2 regions of the Parafrankia discariae genome follow, and region 2 is predicted to be linked to the other one. Evidence: riboswitches for the same ligand, from Rfam matches in the RefSeq annotation. Region 2 holds a riboswitch; the other holds the start of a gene.
The links. Region 2 has a riboswitch for S-adenosylmethionine ahead of B056_RS0100465 (aminotransferase class V-fold PLP-dependent enzyme). Riboswitches for the same ligand answer to the same signal wherever they lie in the genome.

Region 1 (7,431 bases), on a different contig from region 2:
AGAGTGCCAAGTCTTGTTTAGCACTCGACCTGGGTGAGTGCAAGCTCGCCTCCCGTGTCCCGCCGGCGTGGCGGCAGGCCGGCGAGGCCTCCCCGCCTGCGGCGACAGTCCCGAAAAATCCGTGTGGCCGCAGGCGGAACCGGTGCCGAACAACGCCATCCGGACCAGCCGCGCACAACCCCGACCAGCTCCCGCGGACCGACACCGAACCGGCCCACCACCGGGCTCGGTGATGGGCCGGGCTGGCGCTGGACCCGGGTCCGCACACGTTGTGTCCGCCACCGGTCCTACTGGGGAGGACGGCTCAACTGAGGAGGGCGGCTCAAGGGAAGGGAAGAGAAGGTACGGCGAGGGAGGTCAGTCGTCGCCGAGGCCGGCGGCCTCGAACGCGGACAGCGAGGGCGGGATCGTGGCGGTGGGGCCACCCGTGGCGACCAGGGGGTCGAGGGTCTTCAGCCCGTCGCCGGTGTTGTAGATGACCGTCTCGACATCCGGGTCGAGCAGGCCCTCGTTCAGCAGGCGGCGCAGGCAGGCGACGGTGACGCCGCCGGCGGTCTCCCCGAAGATCCCCTCGGTGCGGGCCAGCAGGCGGATGCCGTCCACGATCTCGTCGTCGGTGACGTCGGTGATGGCACCGCCGGTGCGGCGGGCGACGTCGAGGGCGTAGGGGCCGTCCGCCGGGTTGCCGATCGACAGCGACTTGGCGATCGTCGACGGCTTCACCGGGGCGACCGTGTCGGCGCCGCGGGCGTAGGCCGCCGCCACCGGGTTGCAGCCGGCGGCCTGGGCACCGAAGACCTTGTACGGGGTGGGCTCGACGAGCCCGAGGCGGCCGAGCTCACCGAACGCCTTGTCGATCTTGGTGAGCAGGGAGCCGGAGGCGATCGGCACCACGACCTGGCCCGGGATGCGCCAGCCGAGCTGCTCGGCGACCTCGTAGCCCAGGGTCTTCGAGCCCTCCGCGTAGAACGGCCGGACGTTGACGTTGACGAACGCCCATTCGTACTCGCCGGCCAGTTCGCTGCACAGCCGGTTGACGTCGTCGTAGTTGCCCTTGATCGCGACCAGGGTGCCGCCGTACACGGCCGTCGACACGGTCTTGCCGGCCTCCAGGTCGTGCGGGACGAGCACGACCGAGCGCAGGCCGGCGGACGCGGCGTGCGCGGCGACGGACTGGGCGAGGTTCCCGGTGGACGCGCAGGCGACGGTGTGGAAGCCGAGCTCGCGGGCGGCGGTGAGGGCCACCGAGACGACCCGGTCCTTGAAGGAGTGGGTCGGGTTCGCGCTGTCGTCCTTGACCCACAGGGTGCGCAGGCCGAGCTCGGCGGCCAGGCGCGGGGCGGGTCGCAGCGGGGTCCAGCCGGCGTCCAGCGAGACCCGCCGCTCGGCGACGTGCCCGGCGGGCAGCAGGCCGACGTACCGCCACAGGTTGGACGGACCGGCCTCGATCGACGCCCTGGTGACCTTGCGCAGCCGGTCCTCGTCGTAGGAGATCTCGAGTGGGGCGAAACACTCGATACAGACGTGGGTGGGCGACAGTGGGTACGACGCACCGCAGTGGCGACAGGACAGCGACACGGCGGGGTTGGCGGCGTCCGGGCTCGGGAGAGTGGCGCGCTCGGGCGCGAGAGTCATGCGAAACTCCTCATCTTCCCCGGGAGCCGGCTGCGTCCCGGGACGGAATTAGCACCTGCCGCGCATGGATGCGTCGGTGGTTGCCGGGGCTTCGCTGGGCCGTTCCCTCTGCCCCTCTGGATGAGCCAGATGAAGTTGTCTGTCCGTACTGTAGACCGCGTGCGGACAGGCGTGCACCGGAGTTCCAGTGGTTTGCCGTGTGCCACAGGTGCTTCGATGACACGTCCTGAGGTGGGTCGCGGCCGGGCAGCGGGGCCGTGTGCCCCCGCCACCTGGGCCGCTGGCCGCCGGCCGCGATCTCGCCGGACCGACACCAGGGAGCCCGAAGCGTGAGCGTTCGCGTGGTCTACACCGATCTCGACGGAACGATGGTGGGCCCGCGGGGCTGCTTCTTCCGGGCCGAGGGCGGCGACACCACCCTTGACCCCGCCCGCGCCCTCGTCGACCTGCACGACGCGGGCATCGCGCTGGTGCTGGTCTCCGGGCGGACGAGGCCGCAGCTCGTGGAGGCCGCCGGGATCTTCGGCGCCGACGGGTTCATCGGCGAGCTGGGCGCGATCGTCGGCTGGAACACCGGGCTCGACAGCGAGATCCTGCGCGGGGCGATGCCCGACTCGTTCGAGCGGGTGCCGGAGAGCCTGCTCGACGAACTGGTCAAGCTGCACCCCGGTCGCCTGGAGCTGCACACCCCCTGGCACACCGGCCGCGAGGTGGACGTCATGCTGCGTGGCCGGATCGACGTCGCCGAGGTGGACGGCTGGCTGGCCGAGTCCGGTTTCGGCTGGCTGAGCATGCGCGACAACGGGCTCATCTCACCGGCGCACATGCCCGGTCTCGGGGTGCACCCGCACGTGTACCACCTGGTGCCGGACGGCGTCAGCAAGGGCGACGCCGTCGCGCACGACCTGCGGCGGCGCGGGGTGGACCCGGCCGAGGCGATCGCCATCGGCGACTCCGCGAGCGACCTCGCGATGGCCCCCTCGGTGGGGCGGATGCACCTGGTGGCCAACGCGGTACGCCACCCGGACATCGCCGCGCTGCTCCCGGCCTACGACAACGTGGTGGTCGAGGACGGCCCGCTCGGCGCGGGCTGGGCCACCGCGGTACGCAGCGCACTCGCCACCGACTGACCGCGCGGGTGGCGCCCCGACAGGGCACCCGATGGCCTACGCTCCGCTGTGTGCGTCACATGCCGGGCATCGCGGAGTTCACGGCGCCCGGGAGCGAGTACCCGGCCCAGGCCGATCTGCTGATCGCGTCGAACCGGGGGCCGGTGTCGTTCGTCGCCGGCGACGACGGTCGTCTGCATCCCCGGCGTGGCGGCGGCGGTCTGGTCAGCGGCCTGGCCCAGGTCGTGCAGGACGCGCCCGAGGACGGTCGGGAGATCGTCTGGGTCTGCGCGGCCCTGAGCGACGCCGACCGGCGGGCCGCCCGCTCCGCGCCGGGCGGCCGCATCGACCGCAGCGGCTACGACACCGGCGGCGCCTCGGTGCGGATGCTCGACCTCGACCGGGTGCTGTTCGACCGTGCCTACAACGCCGTCGCCAACCGGACGCTCTGGTTCGTCCTGCACCTGCTGCACGCCCCGGCGACGGAACCGAGTTTCGGGGCGTCCTTCCGCGAGGACTGGGCCGCCTACGAGGCCTACAACGCGGCGTTCGCGGACGCGCTGGCCGAGCTGGCCGCGCCGGGGGCGTGCGTGCTCGTGCAGGACTACCACCTGACGCTGGTCCCCGCCCGGCTGCGCCAGATGCGACCGGACCTGCGGATAGCCCATTTCAGCCACACGCCGTGGTGCCCGCCGGAGTACTTCCGGATGCTGCCCGACGACGTGTCCGCGGCGATCCTGCACGGCATGCTCGGGGCGGACCGGCTCGGCTTCCTCGCCCCGGCCTGGTCGGCGGCCTTCCGGGACTGCTGCGCCGAGATCCTCGACGCCGAGGTGGTGGGCGACTCCGTCACCGCCGGCGGGCGCACCGTGCGCACCAGCCTGTACCCCCTCGGGGTGGACGCCCCCGAGCTGCGGGACCGCGCGGCCCGCCCCGACGTGCGCGCCCGCGCGGCCGAGCTGCGCGAGCTGGCCGGGGGCTGCCGCCTGGTGGTCCGGGTGGACCGCACCGAGCTGTCCAAGAACATCGTCCGTGGCCTGGACGCCTACCGCGAGCTGCTCCGCTCGCACCCGGAGTGGCACGGCCGGGTCATGCACCTGGTCTGTGCCTACCCGTCCCGCCATGACCTGCCCGAGTACCGCGAGTACACGGCGGCCGTCCAGCGTCTCGCCGCCGAGATCGAGGACGAGTTCGGGACGGACACCTGGCTGCCGGTACACCTGGAGATCAACGACGACTTCCCGCGCTCGCTGGCCGCCATGACGCTCGCCGACGTCCTGGTGGTGAACCCGATCCGGGACGGGATGAACCTGGTCGCCAAGGAGGGGATGGTGGTCTCGGCCGACGGCGGGGTCCTCGTGCTGTCCCGGGAGGCCGGGGCGTGCTCGCAGATGGCCGCCGACGCGGTCGTGGTGAACCCGTTCGACGTGACGGCCACCGCGGAGGCGATGCACACCGCACTGGTCATGCCGGCGGCCGAGCGGCGCGCCCGGGCCCGGCGGCTGGCCGCCGTCGCCGGTGAGCTGCCGCCGCGGGCCTGGTTCCAGGCGCAGCTGGACGAGATCCGCGGCCACGCGCCGGCGGAACCGGAGCACGCCGGCTGATCCGGTTCCTCGCGCCGGGGCGGTTCCCAGTCAGGCGCCGAGGCGGTCGGCCAGCACCTCCAGCAGGGTGACCATGCCGGTCGGGCCGCCGACGACCAGGTCCGCCCGCGCGCGCAGCACGTCGGGCACCTCCGGGCTGTCGCTGCACACGGTGATCGCGCCCAGCCCGCCGGCCCGCAGCTCGTCGACCGCCTCGAAGGCGGGGAGATCCCCGTAGTCGTCGCCGGCGACCAGGACGGACCGGGCCGCCCGCTCGGCGACGAGCCCGCGCAGGGCCCGGCCCTTGTCGTGACCGGGCGGACGCAGCTCCAGGACCCGCTTGCCCGGCGCCGCCTCCAGCCCGTACTCCTCGGCGAGCCTGGTCAGCGCCGGGGTGAGCGCCGCCAGCGCGGCGTCGGGGTCCGCGGTCCGCCGTACGTGGACGACCAGCGCGTGCCGTTTGTCCTCGACGGACGTCCCGGCCGGGGCGTCGCGCAGCGCGTCCGGCAGGGCCGAGCGCAGCGCCTCCACCCCGGGCAGCGGTTCCGGGGCGGTGGTCTGCCGGGTCTCGGCGTCCCATCGCTGCAACCCGTACTGGCCGAGGACGAGCAGGCGCCCGAGATCGGCGAACCGCTCCGCCCCGGTGAGCTCGAGGACGGCGTCCACCGGCCGGCCGGTGATGATCGCGACGGTGCCGACACACCGGGAGATCCGCCCCAGCGCGGCCATCGCGCCGGGCGCGGGTACCGCGTCGGAGGGCCGGGAGACGATCGGGGCGAGGGTGCCGTCGTAGTCGAGGGCGACGAGCGCCTTGCCCGGCGTCGTCAGCAGGGCGGCCAGGCCGGCGCCGCCGGCCAGGGTGCGCGGGGCGGGGGCGGGCTCGGCGGTGGCGCGGGCACCCGCGGGAGCGGGCGGCGAGGGCGCGGAGGAGTCGGTCACGGTCCCTTCCCGTCACGTGTGAGGGCTGGTGGCTGGTGGGCCGTTGTCACGGTTGGTCGTCGGTCGGGAAGTCCCGGGTGACGACCAGGATCAGGGTGTCGGTCTCGATGATCCTCGTTTCCGCCCGGGGCACCATCCGCCCGACGCCGGGAACCGTCTCGAGCAGGGTGCGCGCGGCGTCGGCGTCCTCGGGATCGTAGAAGACGGTGGAAACCGGCACGTTGTACTGGCTCAGGTAGTTGCCGACCCGTTCGACCCGGAAGCCGGCCGCCTCCACCCGGTCGGCGGCGCTGTCCGCGAGGCCCGCGATCCGGGAGTTGTTCAGCACGACCACGGGCGCGAAGACCTTCGGCGCCCCGGTGCCCGGGGGCGCGGGCGGCTGCGCCGGGGCGGACTGCGGCGTCGGCGACGGCCGCGGGGCGGGCGTCGGGCTGGGCGACCGGCTCGGGGTCGCCCGCTCCGAGGGCGTCGGGCTGGCGGAGTCCTCGGGGCGGTCGGCACCCGGGGTGGGCCCGCCCGAGGGGGCGGCGGGCCCACCGGCCACCGCCGGGGCGGCGCCGTCGGAGTCGCCGGAACCGTTGAGCAGGTTCACCAGCAGAATTCCGGCCAGTACGGCCAGCACGGCCACTCCGGCGGCGCCCGCCATGCGCAGGCGGTCACCACCGGGGTGCCGGGAGAAGTCGTGGGAGCCTCTGGGCACGGGCTCTCCTCAGGCGTCGTCGGAACCGTCGTCGCCGGGCTCGCCGGCGTCGTCCACCTGACCGGAGCGGGCGCGCCGGCGTTGCTCGCGCAGCCGGCGCAGCCGGCGGACGAGCATCGGGTCGGCGGCCAGCGCGGCCGGCGAGTCGATCAGAACGTTCAGGATCTGGTAGTAGCGGGTTGACGACAGGCCGAACTCCGCCCGGATGGCGGCCTCCTTGGCACCGGGGTAGCGCCACCACTGACTCTCGAAGGCGAGAACCCGGGCCTCCCGTTCGGTCAGCCCGTTGCCACCGCGACCGTTGCCACCATGTTCGTGGCCACCGTGCTCGCCGCCACCGTGCTCGCCGCCGCCACGCCCGTTCTCCGCGCGCCCGTTCCCGCCGGAGCCGCCCGCCCCGCCGCCGGTCGCGCTCCCGCCCGCCGCCCGGTTGGGACCGGACCCGCCCGGCCCGGAACCCGCGGGCCCACGGCCGGTGGGCCTGGAGCCGGTGGGCCCGGAACCGGTGGGCCTGGAGCCGGTGGGCCTGGTGCCGGTGGGCGCGGAGGCGCTCCGCCCCGGGCGTGGCGGCGAGGCCGGGGCCGGGACACTTCGGCGCCGGGCCTCGGCAGGGGCGGCGTCCACGCTGGGACCTCCTTGTGGGCCGCCTCGCTACGGAGGCGCTCGAGCGGGCGACACGCACCACGGTCGCGTGGTCGCCGCCCACTATTTCACCCTGTGGGTCCGACATCCCCGTTCGTTCCCCTGGCGCGTCGGTCACGCCGCCCCCGTGTGGAGCCGCCCGGGGGCGCGGGGCCGTCCGGACCGGGCGTGCCCTGCCCTACCGTTGAACGGTGCAACCGCCTGAGGACGGGCCCGGCGCCACCCGGGGCGCCGACGACGGCCGCCGGTTCGCCCGGACGCCGGAGGACTTCGCGTGCCTGGTGTGCGGCGCCACCGTGCGCGGCGACGGGTACACGAACCACTGTCCCGCCTGCCTCTGGTCGCGGCACGTCGACGTCAACCCCGGCGACCGGGCGGCGCCGTGCCGCGGGCTGATGCGTCCCATCGGGGTCGAGATGCGCGCCCGCGACACCGTCCTGACCCACCGCTGCGAGAGCTGCGGGCACCTGCGGCGCAACCGGACCTCGCCCGCCGACGCCGAGTCGGCGCTGTTCGCGCTGGCCGCCCGGGTCGCGGACGAGGTGTCCCTGCGCGGCCCGGGCGGCGCCGGTCTCAGGGATACAGACCGCGGGTCCGGTGCGCCTCGGCGACGCGGGCGACCCCGATGATGTGCGCGGCCGTCCGCAGGCTGACCCGCCGTTCGCGGGCCAGCGCCGACACCTCCTGGTAGGAGCGCTGCATGAGGGCACGCAGCCGGTCGTTGACCTGGTCCTCGGTCCAGAAGTACGCCTGGATGTCCTGCACCCACTCGAAGTAGGAGACGGCGACCCCGCCGCCGTTGGCGAGGATGTCGGGGACGATC
Region 2 (7,431 bases):
CGCGAACAGCCGGGTGGCCCTCCGATGACCCCGGCCCCGATGCCCGCGTCCGCGCGGTACGTGCTGCCGAACGTCGTCGAGCGCACCCCCCGCGGCGAATACTCGATGGACCCGTACTCGAAGCTGCTCCGTGAACGGATCATCTTCCTCGGCACGCAGATCGACGACACCTCCGCCAACGATGTGATGGCGCAGCTCCTCTTCCTGGAGGGTGAGGATCCCGACCGGGACATCTCGATCTACATCAACTCACCCGGCGGATCACTCACCGCGCTCACCGCGATCTACGACACGATCCGCTTCGTGCGGCCCGAGGTGGCCACGGTGTGCCTGGGCCAGGCCGCGTCCGCGGCGGCGATCCTGCTCGCCGCGGGCGCTCCGGGGAAGCGGGCCGCACTGCCGAACAGCCGGATCCTGATCCACCAGCCCTCGGCGCAGGGCGAGGGCCAGTCGAGCGACCTGGAGATCCAGGCCCGGGAGGTGCTGCGGCTGCGCGCGCTGATGGAGCGGATGCTCGTCGAGCACACCGGGCGGGCCGAACACGAGATCCGACGGGACGTCGAACGCGACACGATCCTCACCGCCGAGCAGGCGCGGCAGTACGGGATCGTGGACGAGGTCGTCGCCAGCCGAAAGGTCCGCCGCGTGCCGGCCTGAGCCCTCCCGGCACCGCGGGGCAGTCGGGTGGACGCCGGAGCGGAGCCACGCGGCGGGGCGATCGTCGGCGCGGAGAGCCGCGGCGGGCTCAGGTCAGCGGACGCGCTGAACATGCGCTGTCGTCCCCACCGCCCCGCGCGTCGTGGGGAGCGCGCCGACCGACTGGACGGCCCAGCACGAACGGCGGCGCACGAGAGCACCCGGGTGGGCCGGCGGACGCCCCGGACCCGGTCGGGCGGCGAGCCGGATCGTGCCCCCTCGACGGCGGTGGCCCGGAACCCGGCGGACCGCCCGGCCACGCCGGGCGACAACGAGATGGACGCTCGCCGAGGCATGCACCACACCGGCTCCGGCATCCGGGCCGCCGAGCGCCACGGAACCGAGCGTCGCGGACGGATGGACCGCCGTCACGTGCGCCGTGGCCGCGTGCGCCGTGGCCGGCGTTCCCGCGACGACATCCAGGTCGGCCGCGGCCGTCGCTACCCGGGCCCCGGGAGAGGCGGTGGGGGTGGCGGTCGTCAGCGGCAGCGGCTCGTAGCGGACCAGCTCGGCCATCACCTCGGCGAGGAGGTCGACCAGTCTGATGTTGAGCGCCCGGCAGATCGCGGCCAGTACCTCCGAGGAGGCCTCCTTGCGACCGCGTTCCACCTCCGAGAGGTAGGGCATGGAGACCTGCGCGGCCTCGGCGACGTCCCGCAACGTGCGGCCCTGCGCCTGGCGGAGCCGACGCAGCACCCCACCGATCAGCCTGCGCAGCGGCGGCGCGACCGGCTCCACAGGCGGGCCGGCGCTCTCGGGCCGGTAGCCGGCGGCCCGTGTCGGAGCGACACCGCCACCCGCGGCCACTGTTCCGGCGATCATCGTCAAGCCCGCCACCTCCCTGCGCGACAGTGCCCCGTGCGAAGCGTACGCGGGCAGCCGGGCCCGGACGACGGACATCCGCGAGTCCGCAACCATGACGAGAAACATCCACGCCCGCGCCGGCTCAGGTCCCGCAGGGGCTGGAGTACGCGGGCAGGCCGGCCCGGTCGTGCGCGTGGCCCGGCACGGGCGCACGACCGGGGGCGTCACCGGCCGCCATGTGCTCGGCGACCCAGGGCGGCAGCGCGCGACCGTCGGACGCCGGACCCCAGCTTCCGTCGCCCAGCTCGCGATACCGCCGGCGCGGCCCGCGGCCGACGAGCTCCGCCAGCCCGGCCAGCAGCCTGTCGACGTCGGCGCTCGTCGAGCCGACGCCGACACTCGCGCGGATCGCGCCATCCTCGGCACCGAGCCGCCCCAGCAGTGGATGCGCGCAGAAGCGCCCGGCGCGTACCCCGACGCCGTGCTCGGCGGAGAGGACCGCGGCGACGAACCCGGGGTCATGCCCGGCGACCGAGAAGGTGACGACCCCGACCGGCCCCGTGGCCAGTGGCCCGGCCGAGCCTCCGCCCTCGGCGGCCTCGCGACCGGCAGCCCCGTCTCCAGCGGCCCTGTCGTCCGCGGGGCCGTCATCCGTGGACCCGTCTCCGTCGGCCCACAGGGAGTGGATGGTCACCCCGTCGATCGCGCGCAGCCCGTCGACCAGGCGGCGGCGCAGCAGATCTTCGTGCTCGTGCAGGTCGCGGGCGTCGAGCGCGCCGAGCAGCCGGCAGGCGGCCGCGATCGCCGTCGCGCCGAGGAGGTTGGGGCTGCCGGCCTCGTGCCGGGCCGGGCCGTCCGCCCAGGCCACGGTGGAGCTGGTCACCTCGCGGACCGCGCCCCCGCCGGCCAGGTAGGGCGGAGCCGTCGCCAGCCAGTCCGGACGTCCGACGAGCACACCGGCGCCGAACGGCGCGTACAGCTTGTGCCCGGAGAAGGCGAGGTAGTCGATGCCCAGCGCGGCCATGTCGACCCGACGGTGCGGGACGAGCTGGGCGCCGTCCACGAAGACCCGCGCGCCGGCCGCCCGCGCCAGCCGGACGATCTCGGCGAGCGGTGGCACCTCACCGGTGACGTTCGACGCGCCGGTCACCGCGACGAGCGCGGTCGGCGCCGCGTCCAGGGCGGTGGCGAGCGCGCGCAGTGTCTCGGCCCGGGTGCGCGCGGCCGGCACCCACCGGTAGCCCGGTCGGGACCGCCACGGGAGGAGGTTCGCGTGATGCTCGAGGTCGAACACGACGACACCGCCGGAGGAACGCGCCGAGTCCAGGTCGGGCGGCTGCGCCGGGAGGCTGCGGGCCAGCAGGTTCACCGAGTCCGTGGTGTTCCGGGTGAAGATCACGACGTCGTCCGGACGGCCACCGACGAACGTGCGCACGGCGTCGCGGGCCCCCTCGTAGAGCGCGGTGCAGACCGCGGAGGAGTAGCCGGTTCCGCGGTGCACGCTCGCCGAGTACGGCAGGACGCGCTCGACGTGCTCGGCGACCCCGCGCAGGCAGGGCGCGCTGGCGGCCTGGTCGAGGTTGGCGTACGGAACCTCGCGCCCGTCGGCGAGCGGAACGGGGACGCCGGCCCCGACCACGTCGAGCAACGCGCCGACGGCGAGCTCCGCCCGATCAACGCCCGACGATGTCGTGGCAGACGGAGTCGCGGCAGACAGAGTCGTGGCAGACGGAGTCGCGGCACGCGAAAAGGACACGGCGAAGCCTCCTTGGGCCCCGGTGGACCCAGAGGGGGTCCGCACTTGCCGACGGCGGGTTCGCCGCGGGCCTGGTCACACCCGGGGCACCCCACCGCGGAGGAGGGTTGCCGGCCAGCAAGCCGGGGCTTGACGCTGGCGCTCAGGACCTGGCGAAGACTGTAGCAGCCCGTGCCGGACGGACGCCGCAGAGACACCGAGAGCGGGCCGAAAGACCCGGAGCAACCGGCAGACCGAAGGCCCGGACCACCGACCCCCGGCTGCCGACCGCTGGCCGGCGAGCTATCCGGAACGCCCGGCGGACCGCAGGCGGTGCGCGAGCGCGGTGTGCCGCTGGCCGTGGCCGGCCGAGCGGACCGCCTGCCCGACGGCCCGGCGCGAGCCGACGAGGACCACCAGCCTCTTCGCCCGCGTCACCGCCGTGTAGAGCAGGTTGCGCTGCAGCATCATCCACGCGCTGGTCGTCAGCGGGATGACCACGGCCGGGTACTCGCTGCCCTGCGAGCGGTGGATCGTCACCGCGTAGGCGTGGGTCAGCTCGTCGAGCTCGGTGAACTCGTAGTCGACGTCCTCGTCCTCGTCGGTGCGCACGGTCAGGGTCTGGTTGTCGTTGTCGAGCGCGGTGACGACCCCGAGCGTCCCGTTGAACACCCCGTTCGCGCCCTTGTCGTAGTTGTTGCGCACCTGGGTGACCTTGTCGCCGACCCGGAACACCCGGCCGCCGAAGCGGCGCTCGGGGCGGTCCTGCCGGCTCGGCGTGAGCGCCTCCTGCAGCGCGATGTTGAGCGCCCCGGCGCCGGCCGGGCCGCGGTGCATCGGCGCGAGCACCTGGATGTCGCGCCGCGGGTCGAGGCCGAACTTCGCCGGGATCCGCCGTGCCACCACGTCCGCGGTGAGCCGGGCGGCGTCCTCGGCCTCCTCGGCGGCGAAGAGGAAGAAGTCGTCCAGGCCGCGCACCAGCGGATGGTCGCCGCGGTTGATGCGGTGCGCGTTGGTCACCACGCCCGACTCGCTGGCCTGACGGAACACCTGGGTCAGCCGCACGTGCGGGATCGGCGTGCCGGTGGCGAGCAGGTCGCGCAGCACCTGCCCGGCGCCGACGGAGGGGAGCTGGTCGACGTCGCCGACCAGCAGCAGGTGCCCGCCCGGCGGGACGGCCTTGACCAGCTTGTTCATCAGCAGCAGGTCGACCATGGACGCCTCGTCCACCACGACGAGGTCGGCGTCGAGCGGGCGGTCCCGGTCGAAGGCGGCGTCGCCGCCGGGGCGCAGCTCCAGCAGCCGGTGCACGGTGGACGCCTCGTGGCCGGTGAGCTCGGCGAGCCGCTTGGCGGCCCGGCCGGTCGGGGCGGTGAGGACGACCTTCGCCCGCCGGGCGCGGGCCAGCTCGACCACCGAGCGCACCGTGAAGCTCTTCCCGCAGCCGGGGCCGCCGGTCAGCACCGCCACCCGGGCGGTGAGGGCGAGGGTGACCGCCTCGCGCTGCGCCGCCGCCAGCTCGACCCCGGTGCGGGTGTGCAACCAGCCGAGCGCCTTCTCCCAGTCGACGGCGGCGAACGCGGCCAGGCGATCCTCGTCGGCCCGCAGCAGGCGCAGCAGCTGCCCCGCGACGGAGATCTCGGCGCGGTGGAACGGGACGAGGTACACGGCGGCGACCGGCTGCTCCGGGTCCTCGCCCGGGACGTCCTCACGCACCACCCCCTCCTCGGTGATCAGCTCGCCGAGCCCCTCGATCACCGCGCCGGTGTCGACGCCGAGGATGCGTACCGCGTCGGCGATCAGCCGGGTCTCGGGCAGGAAGCAGTGCCCGCCGTCGGTGGCCTCGGAGAGGGTGAACGCGAGGCCGGCCTTGATCCGCTGCGGGCTGTCGTGCGGGATGCCGACCGCCTGCGCGATGGTGTCCGCGGTGCGGAACCCGATGCCCCACACGTCGGCGGCCAGCCGGTAGGGCTCGGTGCGCACCACCCCGATCGAGGCGTCCCCGTACTGCTTGTAGATCTTGATCGCCAACGAGGTCGAGACGCCCACGCCCTGCAGGAAGACCATGACCTCCTTGATGGCCTTCTGCTCCTCCCAGGCCGCGGCGATCGCCTTCGTCCGCTTGGGGCCGAGGCCCGGCACCTCGATGAGCCGCGCCGGCTCGGTCTCGATGACGTCCAGCGCGTCGACGCCGAAGTGCTCGACGATGCGCTCGGCGAACCGCGGCCCGATCCCCTTGACCAGGCCCGATCCCAGATAGCGCTGGATGCCCTGGACGGTCGCCGGCAGGACGGTCGTGTAGTCCTCGACCTGGAACTGGCGGCCGTACTGGGGATGCGAGCCCCACCGCCCGCGCATCCGCAGCGACTCACCGGGCTGGGCGCCGAGCAGCGCGCCGACGACCGTCAGCAGGTCCGCGCCGCGGCCCGTGTCGACCCGGGCGACCGTGTAGCCGGTCTCCTCGTTGGCGTACGTGATCCGTTCGAGGACGGCCTCGAGCACGGCGAGCTGGAACGGCGCGGCGGCGGCGGGTCGGGACACGGCTGGTCACTCCGGGGCTTCGGGCCTTGGGGACTTCGAGTCTTCGGGAACTTCGGGAACTTCGGGACTCGGGAACTTCGGCGATCCGGGCTTCGGCAACTACGGGAATCCGGTCATCCTCGCCCACAGTCTCGGTGCCGGGAGCAGGCGGATCAGCGCGGCCCGACGTCCGGGCACAGGTGGACACCGATCGCCTCGACGACCAGGTCGGTGGGATCGGGTGATCCGGTGACCAGCCCCAGGCTGTCGTTGGCCGCGAGCACGGCGATGCCGTGCAGGTGCGTCCACGCCAGCAGGGCCCGCCCGCGCGCCCGCTCCGCAAGGTCAGCCGGGTCAGCGCCGGCCCCGGCGGGCGGCGGGGGCAGCGCGGCCCGGACGAGATCGGTCCAGGCGTCGAACAGCGGCAGGCTCCGCCCGCGGAGGTTCTCCCCCGACCCGACCAGGATGTCGTGCCGGAACATCAGCTCGAACATGGCGGGCCGTTCGCGGGCGAACCGGACGTACGCGGATCCGGCGTGGACGACGCACTCGCGCGGGGAGGCTCCGGCCGCCTCGCGTCCCGCCCGGACCCGGGCCAGGCGGGACGTGAGGTCGGCCAGCCCGCCGCCCGCGATCGCCGCGAGCAGCGCCGCATGGGTGGGGAAGTACCGCCGGGGCGCGCCGTGTGAGACGCCCGCCTGCCGCGCGATCGCCCGCAGGCTGACGGCGGCCAGCCCGCCCTCGTCGAGCATCGCCGTGCCCACCTCGACCAGCCGGCACCGCAGCGTCCCGTCACCCGTCACGTAGACAGTGTCTACTATCCGATGGGTAGACACTGTCTACCCATCGGGAGGCCGCTTGCCGGCCGGGCGAGTCAGGAGTGGGCGGACACATGGTGTACTGGCTGATCAAGCTGCTGGTGGTGGGACCGCTACTCGGCCTGCTGGGACGTCCGAGCGTCACCGGCGCGGAGCACATCCCACGCCGCGGGCCGGTCATCCTGGCCGGCAACCACCTGGCCGTGGCCGACTCGTTCTTCCTGGTCCGCCTCGTCCCCCGGCGGATCACGTTCCTGGCCAAGCAGGAGTACTTCACCGGGCGGGGAGCGCGGGGGCGGCTGGTCCGCTGGTTCTTCACCGCCGCCGGGCAGGTGCCGGTCGACCGGCGCGGTGGCGCCGCGGCGGCCGGGGCGCTCACCGCCGCCGTCCGGGTCCTCGATGCCGGCGGCGCGTGGGGGGTCTACCCGGAGGGCACGAGATCACCGGACGGCCGGCTCTACCGGGGCCGGACGGGGGTGGCCCGGGTCGCGCTCGCCACCGGGGCACCGGTCGTCCCGGTGGTGGTGAAGGGAACCGAGGCGGTGAGCCCACGCGGCCGGCGCCGCTGGCGCCGCGGGCGGGTCCAGATCGTCGTCGGCCGCCCCCTGGACTTCTCCCGGTACCGCCGCGTGCTGGCCGACGGCCCGCCGGGCCGCCCCGCGCCGGTCGAGCGGATGGTGCTCAGATCCGCCACGGACGAGCTCATGCGGGTGCTGGCCGAACATTCGGGCCAGGAGTACGTGGACGCCTACGCCGCGGACCACCACCGACCGGCCCCACGCGGGCACACCGCGCCTTCACGCCGAACCGAGTTGCCAGACCAGCGCACGGACCGGATCAGGCCGACTCACCTCGGCG

Region 1: linked by a shared signal. The riboswitch ahead of thrC (threonine synthase) and the one ahead of B056_RS0100465 (aminotransferase class V-fold PLP-dependent enzyme) in region 2 are both predicted to bind S-adenosylmethionine.

Annotation. Positions count from the first base shown of each region.
Region 1 is NZ_KB891285.1:451-7,881, forward strand. Features, by position in the region: gene thrC (threonine synthase) at 358-1,635, opposite strand; SAM riboswitch class I at 1,643-1,762, opposite strand; gene B056_RS0133240 (HAD family hydrolase) at 1,965-2,765, shown strand; gene B056_RS0133245 (alpha,alpha-trehalose-phosphate synthase (UDP-forming)) at 2,825-4,348, shown strand; gene otsB (trehalose-phosphatase) at 4,379-5,266, opposite strand; gene B056_RS0133255 (LytR C-terminal domain-containing protein) at 5,313-5,966, opposite strand; gene B056_RS46295 (DUF3263 domain-containing protein) at 5,976-6,590, opposite strand; gene B056_RS39855 (RNHCP domain-containing protein) at 6,800-7,237, shown strand; gene B056_RS0133270 (Glu/Leu/Phe/Val family dehydrogenase) at 7,182-7,431, opposite strand, start outside.
Region 2 is NZ_KB891102.1:124,398-131,828, forward strand. Features, by position in the region: gene B056_RS0100450 (ClpP family protease) at 1-28, shown strand, start outside; gene B056_RS0100455 (ATP-dependent Clp protease proteolytic subunit) at 25-657, shown strand; gene B056_RS45880 (helix-turn-helix domain-containing protein) at 751-1,518, opposite strand; gene B056_RS0100465 (aminotransferase class V-fold PLP-dependent enzyme) at 1,643-3,148, opposite strand; SAM riboswitch class IV at 3,293-3,406, opposite strand; gene recD2 (SF1B family DNA helicase RecD2) at 3,539-5,776, opposite strand; gene B056_RS0100475 (TetR/AcrR family transcriptional regulator) at 5,929-6,558, opposite strand; gene B056_RS0100480 (lysophospholipid acyltransferase family protein) at 6,648-7,431, shown strand, end outside.